Regions from separate parts of the Streptomyces sp. NPDC002054 genome, predicted to be linked through region 1. Evidence: riboswitches for the same ligand, from Rfam matches in the RefSeq annotation. Region 1 holds a riboswitch; the other holds the start of a gene.

Region 1 (7,432 bases):
CGGAAGCGGCGACGGTGGCGGTGGCGGTGGCCCCGGCGGTGGCAGCTTCGATCGGCGCCGGCGCCGGGACCGGCCCGGCCGGGGCGGCGGCCTCGAGGGCCGGCAGCTCCGGGCCGGCGCGGTGGGCGCCTTCGGCGGTCCCGGCTGCCGGTCCCTCGTGCACCAGCACGGGGGCCGGTGCCGCACCGGAAGCGGCGGCTCCGGCTTCCGCCGCCAAGGCGGGGTCCGCGGCGTACGGGACTTCGCAGCGCTCGTCGCGGAGCTCGGCGACGCGCTGGCCCAGCAGGTCGAGCAGGGCCGGCACAGTAACCGGGCCGGCCGAGAGCTGGAGCAGCGAGAGAACCTGTGGCATCGCCTCGACGACCTCGGCGACCAGCTCGGGTGCGATGTCGGCGGGCGCCGGGTGGACCAGCGACCAGGCGTCGAAGAGGGCGACCCAGCCGCGCAGCACGGCGGTGTCGTCGCGGTCCCAGGCGCGCAGCCGCCAGCCGGGCCGGGCACTGCCGCCGTGCACCTCGACGAGTCCGGCGAGCCGGGCGCGGTCCCAGCCGGCCTGGACCTGCCCGTGCGTCAGGCTCAGTTCCCCGGAGGCCCGTTCGACGTCGGGGGCGGGCAGCGCGCCGGCCGGGGCCGGGCGGGATCCATCGGCGGTGCCGAGGGTGCGTTCCGCCCAACGGGCCAGCCGTACCGCATCGGAGAGCGACGCCCTGGCCCTCTTGGCGAGTTCGGGCGCGGCCGGGGTTCCCTCCGGCGGCCGGGGGGCCGGCCGGGTACGCCGGTTGGTCACCGCCTTGCGGGCGGCGGCCACGGAACGCGGGGAGACGAGTCGGAGTCTGGAGTCGCGAGCCAACTGCTCATCAGGCTTTCGGGACGTCACGGAATCAGTCTCGCCCGTCACCGGCCGAAAGCCCAAACGGAACCGGCCGTTGCCGCTGGTGGGCCGTGGTACAGACCAGGACAACACACCCGCGCCGCCCGCTCCCCGGCCGGAGATTCCCGGCCGTCCGCGCACGCGTGGACGGCAGTTCACACAAGAGCTCACATAAGAGGGGTCAGGAAGCGGCGCAGTGCTTCCTCGTAGCGGGCCGGGTCGACGTTCCACATTCCCCCGTGCGGGGCGTCCCGGACGGTGTGCAGGGTGACGAGGTCGGGGCGGCTCTCGGCGAACCGGCGGGCCGGGCCCCAGGGGGCGAGGGCGTCGTCCGGTCCGGCGAAGACCAGGGCCGGGACCCGGAGGGCGGCGGGATCGGCGGCCGGATCCCGGTGGTCCCCGTGGCCCCCATGGCCCCCATGGCCCCAGTGGTCCCCGTGGAGCCCGGCGCGGCTCTCGGCGGCGCGGACGGCCAGCGGCAGCAGAACGGCCGGCGTCCCGCGGGCCGCCGCCAGGTTCCGCAGGGTGGTGTGCCGGTCCAGGACCGGGGAGTCCAGGACGAGGCCGGCGATCCGGTCGGCGAGGGCCGAGCGTTCGGCGGCGTACAGGGCCATGGTCGCTCCGGTGGACCAGCCGTAGAGGACGACCCGGCGGGCGCCGAAGCGGAGTGCGTAGCGGATGGCGGCGTCGAGATCGCGCCATTCCGACGCCCCGAGGTGGCCGAGGCCGTCGGGGGACTCGGGAGCGCCCAGGTCGCCGCGGTAGGCGAGGTCGAGGACCGGTAGCCGGAACCGGTTCAGGAAAGGCATCACCACCATGGGGTGCTCCCGGGTGGCGCCGAGGCCGTGGACGGTGATCACCCAGGTGTTGCGGACGGCGGGGACGAACCAGGCGGGCAGCGCCCCCAGCTCGCCGGGGACGTCCACATCGGCGTGGTCGAGGCCGAGGGCGGTGCGCGGGTTGCCGAGGTGGATCTGCGGGGTGAGGCTGACCCGGGTGCCGGGGTCGAGGTGGCCGTGGGTGACGCGGAGAAGCTGGCGTACGACGGTGTCCGGGGTGTGCGGGGCGTCCGGCAGGACCCGGCCGACCACGGCGTGCACCCCGGGGGCGTCCAGTCCGTAGGTGCCCGGGCGCAGCGAGGCCAGGGAGCGGGTGAGCGCGACCCTGCCGCCGGCGGTGCCGTGGACGACGAGCCGGGGGCCGCCGGGCAGAGGGCGGCCCGGTTCGGGCCGCAGGGCCGCGTCGGCGGCGTACCGGCCGGCCGCGACCGCGGCTGCTCCGGCACCCACCAGAAGGGTGGTGACGGCGGCTGCCGTCACTGTTGCGGGTCGCACTGTTCCAGTTTCGGCGGCCGGAGCAGCCCCGGCCAGTGGAGCGGAATCGGCCGGACGGCCTGAAAGGCGGCGTCCGGGCACGTGATCTGGGTCTCTTCCGGGGGACCCGGAAGGTACCCCCAGACCGGGGGCGGCCCCACCGGAAGGTTCCGTTCACCTGCGTGTGACGTGCACGAATCGGTCCATCGGCGGCAGAATCAGGACGAGGATCCCGAAGCCGGGCCGGGCTGGTACACCGCACCGCCCGTCTCAGTTCACTTTTAGTTCACCTAGGTTGCCTACGGTCGCCGAGCCACTGACGTCAAACAGAAGCCTGGGTAAATGGAGCACATAACGCTTCTCCTCGGGATCGTGATCATTACCGCTCTCGTGTTCGACTTCACGAACGGTTTCCACGACACAGCCAACGCGATGGCTACCACCATCTCGACCGGCGCCCTCAAGCCCAAGACGGCGGTGGCCATGTCCGCCGTGCTCAACCTCGTCGGCGCGTTCATGTCCGTGGAGGTCGCCAAGACGATCTCCAAGGGCCTGGTCAACGAGGACGGCATCCAGCCAGAGGTGATCTTCGCGGCGCTCGTCGGCGCCATCCTCTGGAACCTCATCACCTGGCTGGTCGGACTCCCCTCCAGCTCCTCCCACGCCCTGATGGGCGGCCTGATCGGTGCCGCGGTGGCTTCCGCGGGCATCGGCGCCGTCAACGGCGACGTGGTGGTCACCAAGGTGCTCATCCCCGCGATCGCCGCGCCGATCGTCGCCGGTCTGGCCGCCATGCTGGCCACCAAGGTCACGTACAAGGTCGGCAAGAACGTCGGCGAGAAGACCTCGGCCAAGGGCTACCGGGCCGGTCAGATCGCCTCGGCGGGCCTGGTCTCCCTCGCGCACGGCACCAACGACGCGCAGAAGACGATGGGCATCATCACCCTGGCCCTGGTCGCCGGCGGGGCACTCGCCCCCGGCTCCAACCCGCCCGTCTGGGTCATCGTCTCCGCCGGCCTGGCCATCGCGCTCGGTACCTACCTCGGCGGCTGGCGCATCATCCGCACCATGGGCAAGGGCCTGACCGACCTGCAGCCGCAGCAGGGCTTCGCCGCCCAGACCTCGGCCGCCAGCGTCATCCTGGCCTCCTCCAACCTCGGCTTCTCGCTCTCCACCACCCACTCGTGCTCCGGCGCGGTCATGGGTGCGGGCCTGGGCCGCAAGGGCGGTGTGGTCCGCTGGTCCACCGCGACCCGCATGTTCATCGCCTGGGGCCTGACCCTGCCGGCCGCCGCGCTGGTCTCGGCCGGTGCCGAGCTGGTCATGCGCACCGGTGACATCGGCATCGCCGCCGTCACCGTCTTCCTGGTCGGCTCCTGCCTGGCCATCTGGCTGATCTCCCGTCGCCAGGTCGTGGACCACAACAACGTCAACGAGCTGGAGACCCCGGCCGAGGCGCCCGGCGTGGTCACCACCGCGATGGCGGCCGTCACCGTGCCGCCGGCCGGCACCACCGCCGCGGTCACCGACGAGGACCTGAAGGCCACCATCCCCGCCCCGAGCGCCCCCGCGCCCGGCGAGACCCCGGCGGCTCCGGCCGCCGCGGTCTGACCAACAGAGAAGGTTTCGGCAGTATGAAGATCGACTGGGCAGCTCTCGGCTCCGTCTTCGGAGTCAGCCTCTCCGCCACCGTCGCTCTGGTGGCCCTGTTCACCCTGGGCATGGTGGGGCTCTCCCGGCACGAGGCCGCCACCGAGCAGGGCGGCGCAGCCACCCTGGCCCGCACCGGCGCGTACGCCTGCTTCGCGCTCTGCGCCGCGGCCGTGACGTACGGGATCTGGCTCATCGTCGCCTGAGTCCCCGGGGCACCACCCCGCCCCACCCCGCACCACCCGAAGCACCACAGAGTCACTCCCCCCGGGCAGCCCCGGGGGGAGTTCTCGTTTCAGCAGGTCAACGGCAAGTTGACGGGCCATCGCGGTGCGTGGTGGACTGCCGGAGCCATTACGGCGGCAGCAGAGGAAGTCCGGTGCGAATCCGGCGCGGTCCCGCCACTGTCACCGGGGAGCACGGACAGCCGTCCCTGCCCGCCGGGAGCCAGGAACTCTCGCCGCCGGACACGTCGAACCAGGGCGCGGACCCTGAGTGAGGACATACCTGCCCCATGCGTGCCGATCGCGTCTTCGCGTACGGCGTGACGGCGGGCCTGATCGGCGACCGGATCCTCGGGGATCCACGCCGCGGGCACCCCGTCGCCGCCTTCGGACGAGCCGCCGCCGGCGTCGAACGCGTCCTCTGGCGCGACCGGCGCTCGCGGGGCGTGGTGCACACCCTGGTGTGCGCCGGAGGCGCAGCCGCCGCGGGTGCGCTGGCCGCCCGCGCCGTACGCTCCCGTCCCGCCGCCGTCCGGATCGCCCTCACCGCCGCCGCCACCTGGGCCGTGGTCGGCGGGACCTCACTGGGCCGGGAGGCCCGTGCCATCGGCGGCGCCCTGGCCGCCGGGGACACCGAGGTGGCCCGGGAACGCCTCCCCCACCTCTGCGGGCGCGACCCGCAGGCGCTGGACGGGCAGCAGATCGCCCGCGCCGTCGTGGAGTCGGTCGCCGAGAACACCTCCGACGCGGTGGTGGGCGCCCTGGTGTGGGGTGCGGTCGCCGGGGTGCCCGGGCTGGTCGCCTTCCGGGCCGTGAACACCCTGGACGCGATGGTGGGCCACAAGTCGCCGCGCCACCTGCGCTACGGCTGGGCCTCCGCCCGGCTGGACGACCTCGCGGGCTGGCCGGGGGCCCGGCTGACCGCGCTGGCCGCCGTGGTCGCCGGCCCGGACCGTCGGGGGGCGGTCCGGGCCTGGCGCACCGACGCGGCGGCCCACCCCAGCCCCAACGCCGGCCCGGTGGAGGCCTCCTTCGCGGGTGCCCTGGGCGTCCGGCTCGGCGGCACCCTGGCCTACGGGGGACGGGTGGAGCACCGGGCGGTGCTCAACGGGGACACCGGGCGGCCGGTGGAGGTCGCCGACATCGAACGGGCGGTACGGCTGTCCCGGCAGGTGACCTGGCTGGCGCTGGCCGCCTGCGTCGGCGGCCGGCTGCTCGCCGCACGGGTACGGAGGGGACGCGCATGAGCAGCACGAGCAGCGTGAGCAAGGGGCGGCTCGGCGGGGGGCTGCTGGTCGCCGGCACCACCTCGGACGCCGGGAAGAGCGTGGTCACGGCGGGCATCTGCCGCTGGCTGGTCCGGCAGGGCGTGAAGGTGGCGCCGTTCAAGGCCCAGAACATGTCGCTGAACTCCTTCGTCACCCTCGAGGGCGCGGAGATCGGCCGGGCGCAGGCCATGCAGGCGCAGGCGGCCCGGGTGGAGCCCACGGCTCTGATGAACCCGGTGCTGCTCAAGCCCGGCAGCGACCGCAGCAGCCAGGTGGTGCTGCTGGGCAAGCCGGTGGGCGAGATGAGTGCGCGCGGCTACCACGGCGGGCGTCAGGAGCAGTTGCTCGGTGTGGTCACGGACTGCCTGGAGCAGTTGCGGGGCACGTATGACGCCGTGATCTGCGAGGGGGCGGGCAGCCCGGCCGAGATCAACCTGCGGCGCACGGACATCGTGAACATGGGGATCGCGCGGGCCGCGCGGTTTCCGGTGGTGGTGGTCGGGGACATCGACCGGGGCGGGGTCTTCGCGTCCTTCTTCGGCACCACGGCCCTGCTGTCGGCCGAGGACCAGTCGCTGATCGCCGGCTACCTGGTGAACAAGTTCCGCGGTGACGTCTCCCTGCTGGAGCCCGGCATGGAGATGCTGCGGTCGATCACCGGCCGGTCCACGTACGGGGTCCTGCCCTTCCGGCACGGGCTGGGCATCGACGAGGAGGACGGCCTGCGGGTCTCGCTGCGCGGCTCGGTCCGCGAGTCGTTGGTGGCTCCGCCGGTGGGCGAGGACGTCCTGCGGGTCGCGGTCTGCGCGGTGCCGCTGATGTCGAACTTCACGGACGTGGACGCGCTCGCGGCCGAACCGGGTGTGGTGGTGCGGTTCGTGGACCGGGCCGAGGAACTGGCCGATGCCGACCTGGCCGTCGTACCGGGCACCCGGGGCACCGTGAAGGCGCTGGAGTGGCTGCGGGAGCGGGGGCTGGCCGATGCGCTGGCCCGGCGGGCCGCCGAAGGCCGGCCGGTGCTGGGCATCTGCGGTGGCTTCCAGGCGCTGGGCGAGCGGATCGAGGACGAGGTCGAATCGCGGGCGGGCGTGGTCGACGGGCTGGGCCTGCTGCCGGTCCGGGTCCGCTTCGCCCGGGAGAAGACCCTGGCCCGGCCCTCCGGTTCGGCGCTCGGCGAACCGGTCACCGGATACGAGATCCACCACGGCGTGGCCGAGGTGCTGGGCGGGGACCCCTTCCTGGACGGCTGCCGGGTGGGGTCGGTGTGGGGCACCCACTGGCACGGCTCGCTGGAGTCGGACGGCTTCCGCCGGGCGTTCCTCCAGGAGGTCGCCGCGGCTGCGGGCCGCCGCTTCGTACCGGCGCCGGACACCTCCTTCGCCTCCCTGCGGGAGGAACAGCTGGACCTGCTGGGCGACCTGATCGAGGAACACGCGGACACCGATGCGCTGCTCCGCCTGATCGAGACCGGCGCCCCGGCGGGCCTCCCCTTCCTGCCCCCGGGCGCACCGTGACGGGCCGGGCCCTGCGGGGCTGTTCCCCCACCCGCCCCTTTACCCACCCCTTCCCGAAACCGGGGCTCCGGCCCCGCACCGGCGCGGCGCCGCGCCACATCCAGCCGCCGCACCTTCGAAGGAGTCACGCATGAGCACGCCCTACCCGTTCACCGCGGTGGTCGGCCAGACCGACCTCCGGCTGGCGTTGCTCCTCAACGCCGTCAGCCCCGCGGTCGGCGGGGTGCTGGTCCGCGGCGAGAAGGGCACCGCCAAGTCCACCGCCGTCCGCGCCCTGACGGCCCTGCTGCCGCAGGTGGACGTGGTCCCCGGCTGCCGGTTCTCCTGCGCCCCTGCCACGCCCGACCCGGGCTGCCCGGACGGCCCCCACGGGTCCGGCAGCTCCGCCGAGCGGCCCGCCCGGATGGTGGAGCTGCCGGTCGGAGCTTCCGAGGACCGGCTCGTCGGAGCCCTCGACCTCGAACGTGCCCTCGCCGACGGCGTGAAGGCCTTCGAGCCCGGCCTGCTGGCCGACGCACACCGGGGCATCCTCTACGTGGACGAGGTCAACCTCCTCCACGACCACCTCGTGGACGTCCTGCTCGACGCCGCT
Region 2 (7,432 bases), on a different contig from region 1:
ATCACCGAAGTACCGGCCGCCTCCAGGTCGCCCACCTCGTCGCGCAGGGCGAGGGCGACCTGCCGGGCGGTCTCGCCGAGCGGCTGGTCGTCCCGTACGAAGGACCAGGCGAGCATGGTCACCGGACCGGTCAGCATGCCCTTGACCGGCTTGGCGGTCTGCGCCTGGGCATAGGTCGTCCAGCGCACCGTCATCGGCTCCGGGCGGGAGATGTCCCCGGCCAGGACGGGCGGGCGGACGTACCGGGTGCCGTAGGACTGGACCCAGCCGTGCTGGGTGGCGAGGTAGCCGGTCAGCTGCTCGGCGAAGTACTGGACCATGTCGTTGCGTTCGGGCTCGCCGTGCACCAGGACGTCGATGCCGGCCTTCTCCTGGAAGGCGAGGACCTCGCGGATCTCGGCCTCGATCCGCTGCTCGTACGCGGCGCCGTCGATCCGGCCGGCCCGCAGGTCGGCCCGGGCGGTGCGGAGTTCGGAGGTCTGCGGGAAGGAGCCGATGGTCGTGGTGGGCAGCAGCGGAAGCCGCAGGTGGGCGCGCTGGGCGGCGGCCCGCTCCGGGTACGGCTGGGAGCGGCGGCCGTCGGCGTCGGTGATGGCCGCGGTCCGGGCGCGGACGGCCGGGTCGCGGGTGAGGGAGGAGTGGGCGCGGGAGGCCAGGTCGGCCCGGTTGGCGGCCAGTTCGGCCGCGATGGCGCCGGTGCCCCGGGCCAGGCCGCGGGCCAGGGTGGTGATCTCGGCGGTCTTCTGGCGGGCGAAGGCGAGCCAGCGGCGGACCTGTGTGTCGAGGTCGCGCTCGGCCCCGGCGTCCAGCGGTACGTGCAGCAGGGAGCAGGAGGCGGCGACGTCGACCCGGTCCGCGAGGCCGAGGAGGGTGGCGAGGGTGGCGAGGGACTTCTCGTAGTCGTTGAGCCAGATGTTGCGGCCGTTGACCACACCGGCGACCAGCCGCTTGCCGGGGATGCCTCCGATGGCGGCGAGGTCGGCCAGGTTGCCGGCGGCGGCCTCGGTGAAGTCGAGGGCGAGGCCGTCGACGGGCGCCTTGGCCAGCACCGGCAGGGCCTCGCCCAGCCGGTCGAAGTACGAGGCCACCAGCAGCTTGGGCCGGTCGGTGAGCGCGCCGAGTTCGCGGTAGGCGCGGGCCACGGCGTTCAGTTCGGCCGGGGTGCGGTCCTGGACCAGGGCGGGCTCGTCGAGCTGGACCCACTCGGCGCCGGCGGCGCGGAGCTCGGCCAGCACCTGTGCGTAGACGGGCAGCAGCCGGTCCAGCAGGGTCAGCGGGACGAAGTCGTCGGCGACCCCGGGCGCGGGCTTGGCGAGCAGCAGGTAGGTGACGGGGCCGACCAGGACCGGCCGGGCGGTGTGCCCGAGCGCGAGGGCTTCCTTCAGCTCGGCGACCTGCTTGGCGGGGTCGGCGGTGAAGGCGGTGTCGGGGCCGAGTTCGGGGACCAGGTAGTGGTAGTTGGTGTCGAACCACTTGGTCATCTCCAGCGGCGCCACGTCCTGGGTGCCGCGGGCCATGGCGAAGTAGCCGTCGAGGGCGTCGGCCTCGACGGCGGCGCGGTGCCGTGCCGGGATGGCGCCGACCATGACGCTGGTGTCGAGGACGTGGTCGTAGTACGAGAAGTCGCCGGTGGGCAGCTCGTGCAGGCCGGCCTCGGCCAGCTGCTGCCAGGTGTCGCGGCGCAGGCCGGCCGCGGTCTCTCTGAGGGCCTCGGCGGTGACGCGGCCCTTCCAGTAGCCCTCGACGGCCTTCTTCAGCTCCCGGTTCTGGCCTTGGCGGGGGTAGCCGTACACGGTGGCCTGGGCTCCCGTGGCTGCGGACGTGGTGGTCACGGAACTCTCCTTCGCGAGCATGTCTCCATGGACCCGGCGACGGGTCGGGGGCGCGAAAGGGGTGACCGACCGGACGGAGCCACGGGCGCGTCCGGATGGGTACGCGCGGGTGTCCGCCTGATCTGCACGCCGACCCGCCCACGAGGTCACCGGGATTCCGCACACGGCTGGGCGTGTGCGGGCAACGGGCAGGTCTTCGGACTCGCGGGCACGTCTCGTCGTGGACGAGGCTCCTACTGGCCGTCGCTTCCCAGACCCGGCCGGGTCCAGTGCGTATGACGGCGGTCGTTCCCGCTCACCGCTGCGGGGCAGTCCCGGATTCCCACCGGGTTCCCTCTTACGACGCATCCCGCCTGGCGGACGGGGCGAACCAGCTGCACCGGCCAGCCTAGAGGCCGGTTCCGCCGAGGGGATAGCGCAGTTCACATTCCGGACGGTGATCTGAGACACGCGAACGCGTGAACGCGCGAACGCCCACGGCAGAACGCGGAGCGGCTCACCAGGCCGCTCCGCGTTCTGCTCCGCCGACCGGGACCCTCATGCCCGGGTCGGCGCCTGCCGGGGCCCCTCAGCCCTGGCGGTACTGGTGGAACCCGCGCCCGGTCTTCCGGCCCAGCAGCCCGGCCTGCACCATGCGGCTGAGCAGCGGCGGCGGGGCGTACAGCGGCTCCTTGAACTCCTCGTAGAGGGCTGCGGCGATGGCGGCGACGGTGTCCAGGCCGATCAGGTCGGCCAGTTTGAGCGGGCCCATGGGGTGGGCGCAGCCCTGTTCCATGCCGGCGTCGATGTCGGCGGCGGTGGCGAAGCCGGATTCCGCCATCCGGACGGCCGACAGGAGATAGGGGATCAGCAGGGAGTTGACGACGAACCCGGCGCGGTCCTGGGAGCGGATCGCGGTCTTGCCCAGGGTGTCGCGGGCGAAGGCCTCGACGGCCGCGGCGGTCTCCGCCGAGGTGTGCAGGGAGGTCACCACCTCCACCAGCGGCAGCACGGGCACGGGGTTGAAGAAGTGCAGGCCGACCACCCGGTCCGCGCGGAGGGTGGCCATGCCCAGCCGCATGACGGGAAGGGCGGAGGTGTTGGTGGCGAGGACGGCCGACGGATCCTCCACGATCTTGTCGAGGGCGGTGAACACCTCCGCCTTGGCCTCGGGGTTCTCGGTCACGGCCTCGATCACGAGCTGCCGGTCGGCGAGGTCCTCCAGGTCTCCGGTGAACACCAGCCGGGCCAGGGCGTCCTCGGCCGAGAGCCGGTCGAGCTTGCCGCGCTGGACGGCGCGTTCCAGGGATACGGCGACGCGTTCGCGGGCAGCCCGGGCCGCGGTGGCGTCGGCTTCGGCCACCACCGTGTCCAGGCCGGCCCGGGCGCAGACCTCGGCGATGCCGGCGCCCATCTGGCCCCCGCCGACGATCCCGATGCGCTGGAAGCGGGTGGTCCGGGTCCGGGTGGTCCCGCTGCGGGCGGTCATGACGGCACCGGCGCGGTGGCGCGGCGGACCAGGTGGCGGGTGTAGGCCTCGGGGGTGAAGAAGGCGGGCAGCTCCGGGGCGAGGGCGGTACGGACGAACACCTCTCGGGCCTCCGCGGCCAGGGCGGCGGGGTCCTCGGCGGCCAGGGCCGCGCACTCCGCGTCGAGCAGGCGGGTCACGGTGGCGTGGTCCACGCTGCCGTGGCGGAGCCACTGCCAGATCTGGACCCGGGCGATCTCCGCGGTGGCCGCGTCCTCCATCAGCCCGTACAAGGCAACCGCTCCGCTGCCGCGCAGCCACGCATCGAAGTAGCGCAGGGCGACGGCGACGTTGGCGCGGATGCCCTCGTCGGTCGGCGGGGCGACGGTCCGGCGGACCGAGAGCAGGTCGGCGGCCGTGACCTCGACATCGCCGCGGGTGCGGTCCAGCTGGTTCGGCCGGTCTCCCAGGACGCCGTCGAAGACCTCGCGGCAGAGCGGCACGAGTCCGGGGTGGGCGACCCAGGAGCCGTCGAAGCCGTCCTCGGCCTCGCGTTCCTTGTCGAGGCGGACCTTGGCGAGGGCTGCGGCGTTGGCCTCGGCGTCCCGGCTGGGCACATGGGCGGCCATGCCGCCGATGGCGTGGGCGCCGCGCTGGTGGCAGGTGCGGACCAGGAGTTCGGTGTAGGCCCGCATGAAGGGGGCGGTCATGGTGACCTTGGCCCGGTCGGGCAGCCGGAAGTCGGTGCGGTGGCCGAAGGTCTTGATGAGGCTGAAGAGGTAGTCCCAGCGGCCGGCGTTGAGGCCGGCGCTGTGCTCGCGCAGCTCGTGGAGGATCTCCTCCATTTCGAAGGCGGCGGTAATCGTCTCGATGAGGACGGTGGCCCGGATGGTGCCGCGGGGGATGCCGAGCAGCTCCTGGGCGAGCACGAACACGTCGTTCCACAGCCGGGCTTCGTACCGGTTCTCCAGCTTGGGGAGGTAGAAGTACGGGCCGGATCCGGCGTCGATCTGGCGCTGCGCGCAGTGGAAGAAGTACAGGCCGAAGTCGACGAGGGAGGCGGGCACGGGGCGCCCGTCGATCTCCAGGTGCTCTTCGGTGAGGTGCCAGCCGCGCGGGCGGACCGTGATGGTCGCCAGCTGCTCGCCGAGGCGGTATTCCTTGCCCTCGGGGGTGGTGAAGTCGATGCGCCGGTCGATGGCGTCGCTGAGGTTGAGCTGGCCGTCGATGACGTTGGCCCAGGTCGGGGCGGTGGCGTCCTCGAAGTCGGCCATCCAGACCTTGGCGCCGGAGTTGAGGGCGTTGACGGTCATCCGGCGTTCGGGGGGTCCGGTGATCTCCACGCGGCGGTCGGTGAGGCCGGGGGCCGGCGGGGCGACGCGCCAGTCGGGGTCCTCGCGGATCGCGCGGGTGGCGAGCGGGAAGCCGAGCGGGGTGCCGTGGGCGAGGTGGCCGGAACGGCGGCGGCGCTCCTTGAGGAGTTCCAGGCGGCGGTCCGCGAACGCGGCGTCGAGCCGGCCGATGAACTCCAGGGCCTGGGGCGTCAGGATCTCCTCGTGGCGCTCACCCGGTGCGCCGAGAACCCGGACGCTGCTGGTCAGGGGAGGGAGGGACATGCGGTTCTCCTCAGCGGGGGCGGGTGCCCGACGGGGACGTCCGTCGGGCACCGGGTAACCGGGTACCGGCGGGTTTTAGTGGAACTGCTCTTCCTCGGTGGAGCCGGAGAGCGCGGTGGTCGAGGAGGCCGGGTTGACGGCGGTGGAGACGAGGTCGAAGTAGCCGGTGCCGACCTCGCGCTGGTGCTTGACCGCGGTGAACCCCTGGGCCTGGGCGGCGAACTCGCGCTCCTGGAGGTCGACATAGGCGGTCATGCCCTGCTCGGCGTAGCCGCGGGCGAGGTCGAACATGCCGTGGTTGAGGGAGTGGAAGCCGGCCAGGGTGATGAACTGGAACTTGTAGCCCATCGCGCCGAGTTCGCGCTGGAACTTGGCGATCTGGTCGTCGTCCAGGGCCGCCTTCCAGTTGAAGGACGGGGAGCAGTTGTAGGCGAGCATCTGGTCCGGGTACTGCGCGTGCATCGCCTCGGCGAACTCGCGGGCCTGGGCGAGGTCCGGGGTGCCGGTCTCCACCCAGATCAGGTCGGCGTGCGGGGCGTAGGCGAGGCCGCGGGCGATGACCGGGGCCATGCCGTTCTGCACCCGGTAGAAGCCCTCGGCGGTGCGCTCGCCGGTGGTGAACTGCGCGTCGCGCTCGTCGACGTCGCTGGTGAGGAGGTTCGCGGCGAGGGCGTCGGTGCGGGCGATGATCAGGGTGGGGGTGTCCGCGATGTCGGCCGCGAGGCGGGCGGCGTTGAGGGTGCGGATGTGCTGCGAGGTGGGGACGAGGACCTTGCCGCCGAGGTGGCCGCACTTCTTCTCGGAGGCGAGCTGGTCCTCGTAGTGGATGCCGGCCGCACCCGCCGCGATCATGGCCTTGGTCAGCTCGAAGGCGTTGAGCGGGCCGCCGAAGCCGGCCTCGGCGTCGGCGACGATCGGCGCCAGCCAGTCCGTCGTGTCGGTGCCGCCCTCGGCGGTGGCGATCTGGTCGGCGCGCAGCAGGGCGTTGTTGATCCGGCGCACCACCTGCGGGACCGAGTTCACCGGGTACAGGCTCTGGTCGGGGTAGGTGTGGCCGGCCTGGTTGGCGTCGGCGGCCACCTGCCAGCCGGACAGGTAGATCGCCTGGAGTCCGGCCCGGACCTGCTGGACGGCCTGGCCGCCGGTCAGGGCGCCGAGGGCATGGATGTAGTCCTGCTCGTGCAGCTGGCGCCACAGGCGCTCGGCGCCGCGCCGGGCCAGGGTGTGCTCCTCGCGGACGCTGCCGGACAGCCGCACCACCTCCTCGGCGCCGTAGGTCCGCTCGATGCCGGCCCAGCGCGGGTCGGTCGCCCAGCGCTGCGCCAGCTCCGCTGCCGCCGCCTTCGTCGTCTCGGTCTGCGCCATGTCCGTCTCCCTGCGTGCTTGTCAACCGTGCGAATGCCATTGCGAAGGTGATGTCACTGAGTGACATCACCTGGGAGCGGCCTGCCCGACACCCGGCGAGGTGGAGCTGAGCAATGTGCCCGGAAGGGCCGGATGGCAGGAATGACGGGAATCGCCAGGGCGACGTCAGGGCGGATGTCGTCCTCTGTCCTGCGCTCCGGCCGTGTCCGGCGGGCCGCAGTACGACTCTGGCAGTGGCACCCAGTGCCATCAAGCATGGCGCCATGCCAAGTTCTGCGCATCTTGTGCCGCAGAATTGCCAATCTTGCGAAGGGTGCGCTCCGGGCGTCCGCCGCCTAGACTCACCCCCTACTCGCCCCGCCTACTCATCGGTAGGAGTCCAGCTTGAGCAAGACCTACGCGGGTGCCCGCCTGCGCCGGCTGCGCGAGGAGCGCGGGATCAGCCAGGCCCAGCTGGCCCGGATGCTGGAGATCTCCCCCAGCTACCTGAACCAGATGGAGCACGACTCCCGGCCGCTGACCGTGCCCGTGCTGCTGCGGCTCACCGAGACCTTCGGCGTGGACCCCGGCTTCTTCGCGCAGCGCGACAGCGCCCGGGCGGTGGCCGACCTGCGCGAGGCCCTGGCGGACGACATCACCGCCGGCCGGGTCTCCCCCGCCGACCTGGCCGAACTCGTCCAGCGGCTGCCCGCCGTCGCCGCCGTCCTGCTCGACCTGGGGCGGCGCAACCTCGCCCTGGCGGAGCGGTTCGCCGAGGCCGCGGAGGGGCGCGGCGGTCCGGCCGGGCCGGGCGCCGGGCCGCGCCCGCCGCACGAGGAGATCCGCGAGTTCTTCTACCGCCGGCAGAACTATCTGCACGAGACCGACCTGGCCGCCGGCCGGCTGGCGGCCGAGATCGGGGTCCGGCCCGGCGCGGTGCTCGCCGCCCTCTCGGCCCGGCTCACCGAACGCCACCGCGTCCACCTGTCGGCCGGCGCCGACAGCCTGCACCGCTACGATCCCGCGCGCCGCACCCTGCACCTGTCCGCCCGGCTCCGCCCCGGCCAGCAGGCCTTCCGGATGGCCACCCAGCTCGCCCTCCTGGAACACGGCGCCGCCCTGTCCGCGCTGGCCTCCGAGGACTTCGAGGAGGGGTCGGCCGCCTGGTCGCTGGCCCGGATCGGGATCGCCAA

Evidence for each region. A riboswitch is a leader RNA that binds a small molecule or an ion and turns the genes downstream of it on or off. The one in region 1 is predicted to bind cobalamin.
Region 2: another riboswitch for cobalamin. It lies ahead of metE (5-methyltetrahydropteroyltriglutamate--homocysteine S-methyltransferase); the one in region 1 lies ahead of ABT123_RS18775 (cobalamin biosynthesis protein).

Annotation. Positions count from the first base shown of each region.
Region 1 is NZ_JBEOXT010000018.1:58,109-65,540, forward strand. It holds gene ABT123_RS18750 (hypothetical protein) at 1-106, opposite strand, end outside; partial or broken gene ABT123_RS18755 (hypothetical protein) at 173-787, opposite strand; gene ABT123_RS18760 (alpha/beta hydrolase family protein) at 1,039-2,205, opposite strand; gene ABT123_RS18765 (inorganic phosphate transporter) at 2,527-3,795, shown strand; gene ABT123_RS18770 (hypothetical protein) at 3,819-4,040, shown strand; cobalamin riboswitch at 4,156-4,313, shown strand; gene ABT123_RS18775 (cobalamin biosynthesis protein) at 4,349-5,305, shown strand; gene ABT123_RS18780 (cobyric acid synthase) at 5,302-6,840, shown strand; gene ABT123_RS18785 (putative cobaltochelatase) at 6,971-7,432, shown strand, end outside.
Region 2 is NZ_JBEOXT010000020.1:39,996-47,427, reverse strand. It holds gene metE (5-methyltetrahydropteroyltriglutamate--homocysteine S-methyltransferase) at 1-1,853, opposite strand, end outside; cobalamin riboswitch at 2,003-2,222, opposite strand; gene ABT123_RS20330 (3-hydroxybutyryl-CoA dehydrogenase) at 2,401-3,300, opposite strand; gene aceB (malate synthase A) at 3,297-4,895, opposite strand; gene aceA (isocitrate lyase) at 4,971-6,260, opposite strand; gene ABT123_RS20315 (short-chain fatty acyl-CoA regulator family protein) at 6,645-7,432, shown strand, end outside.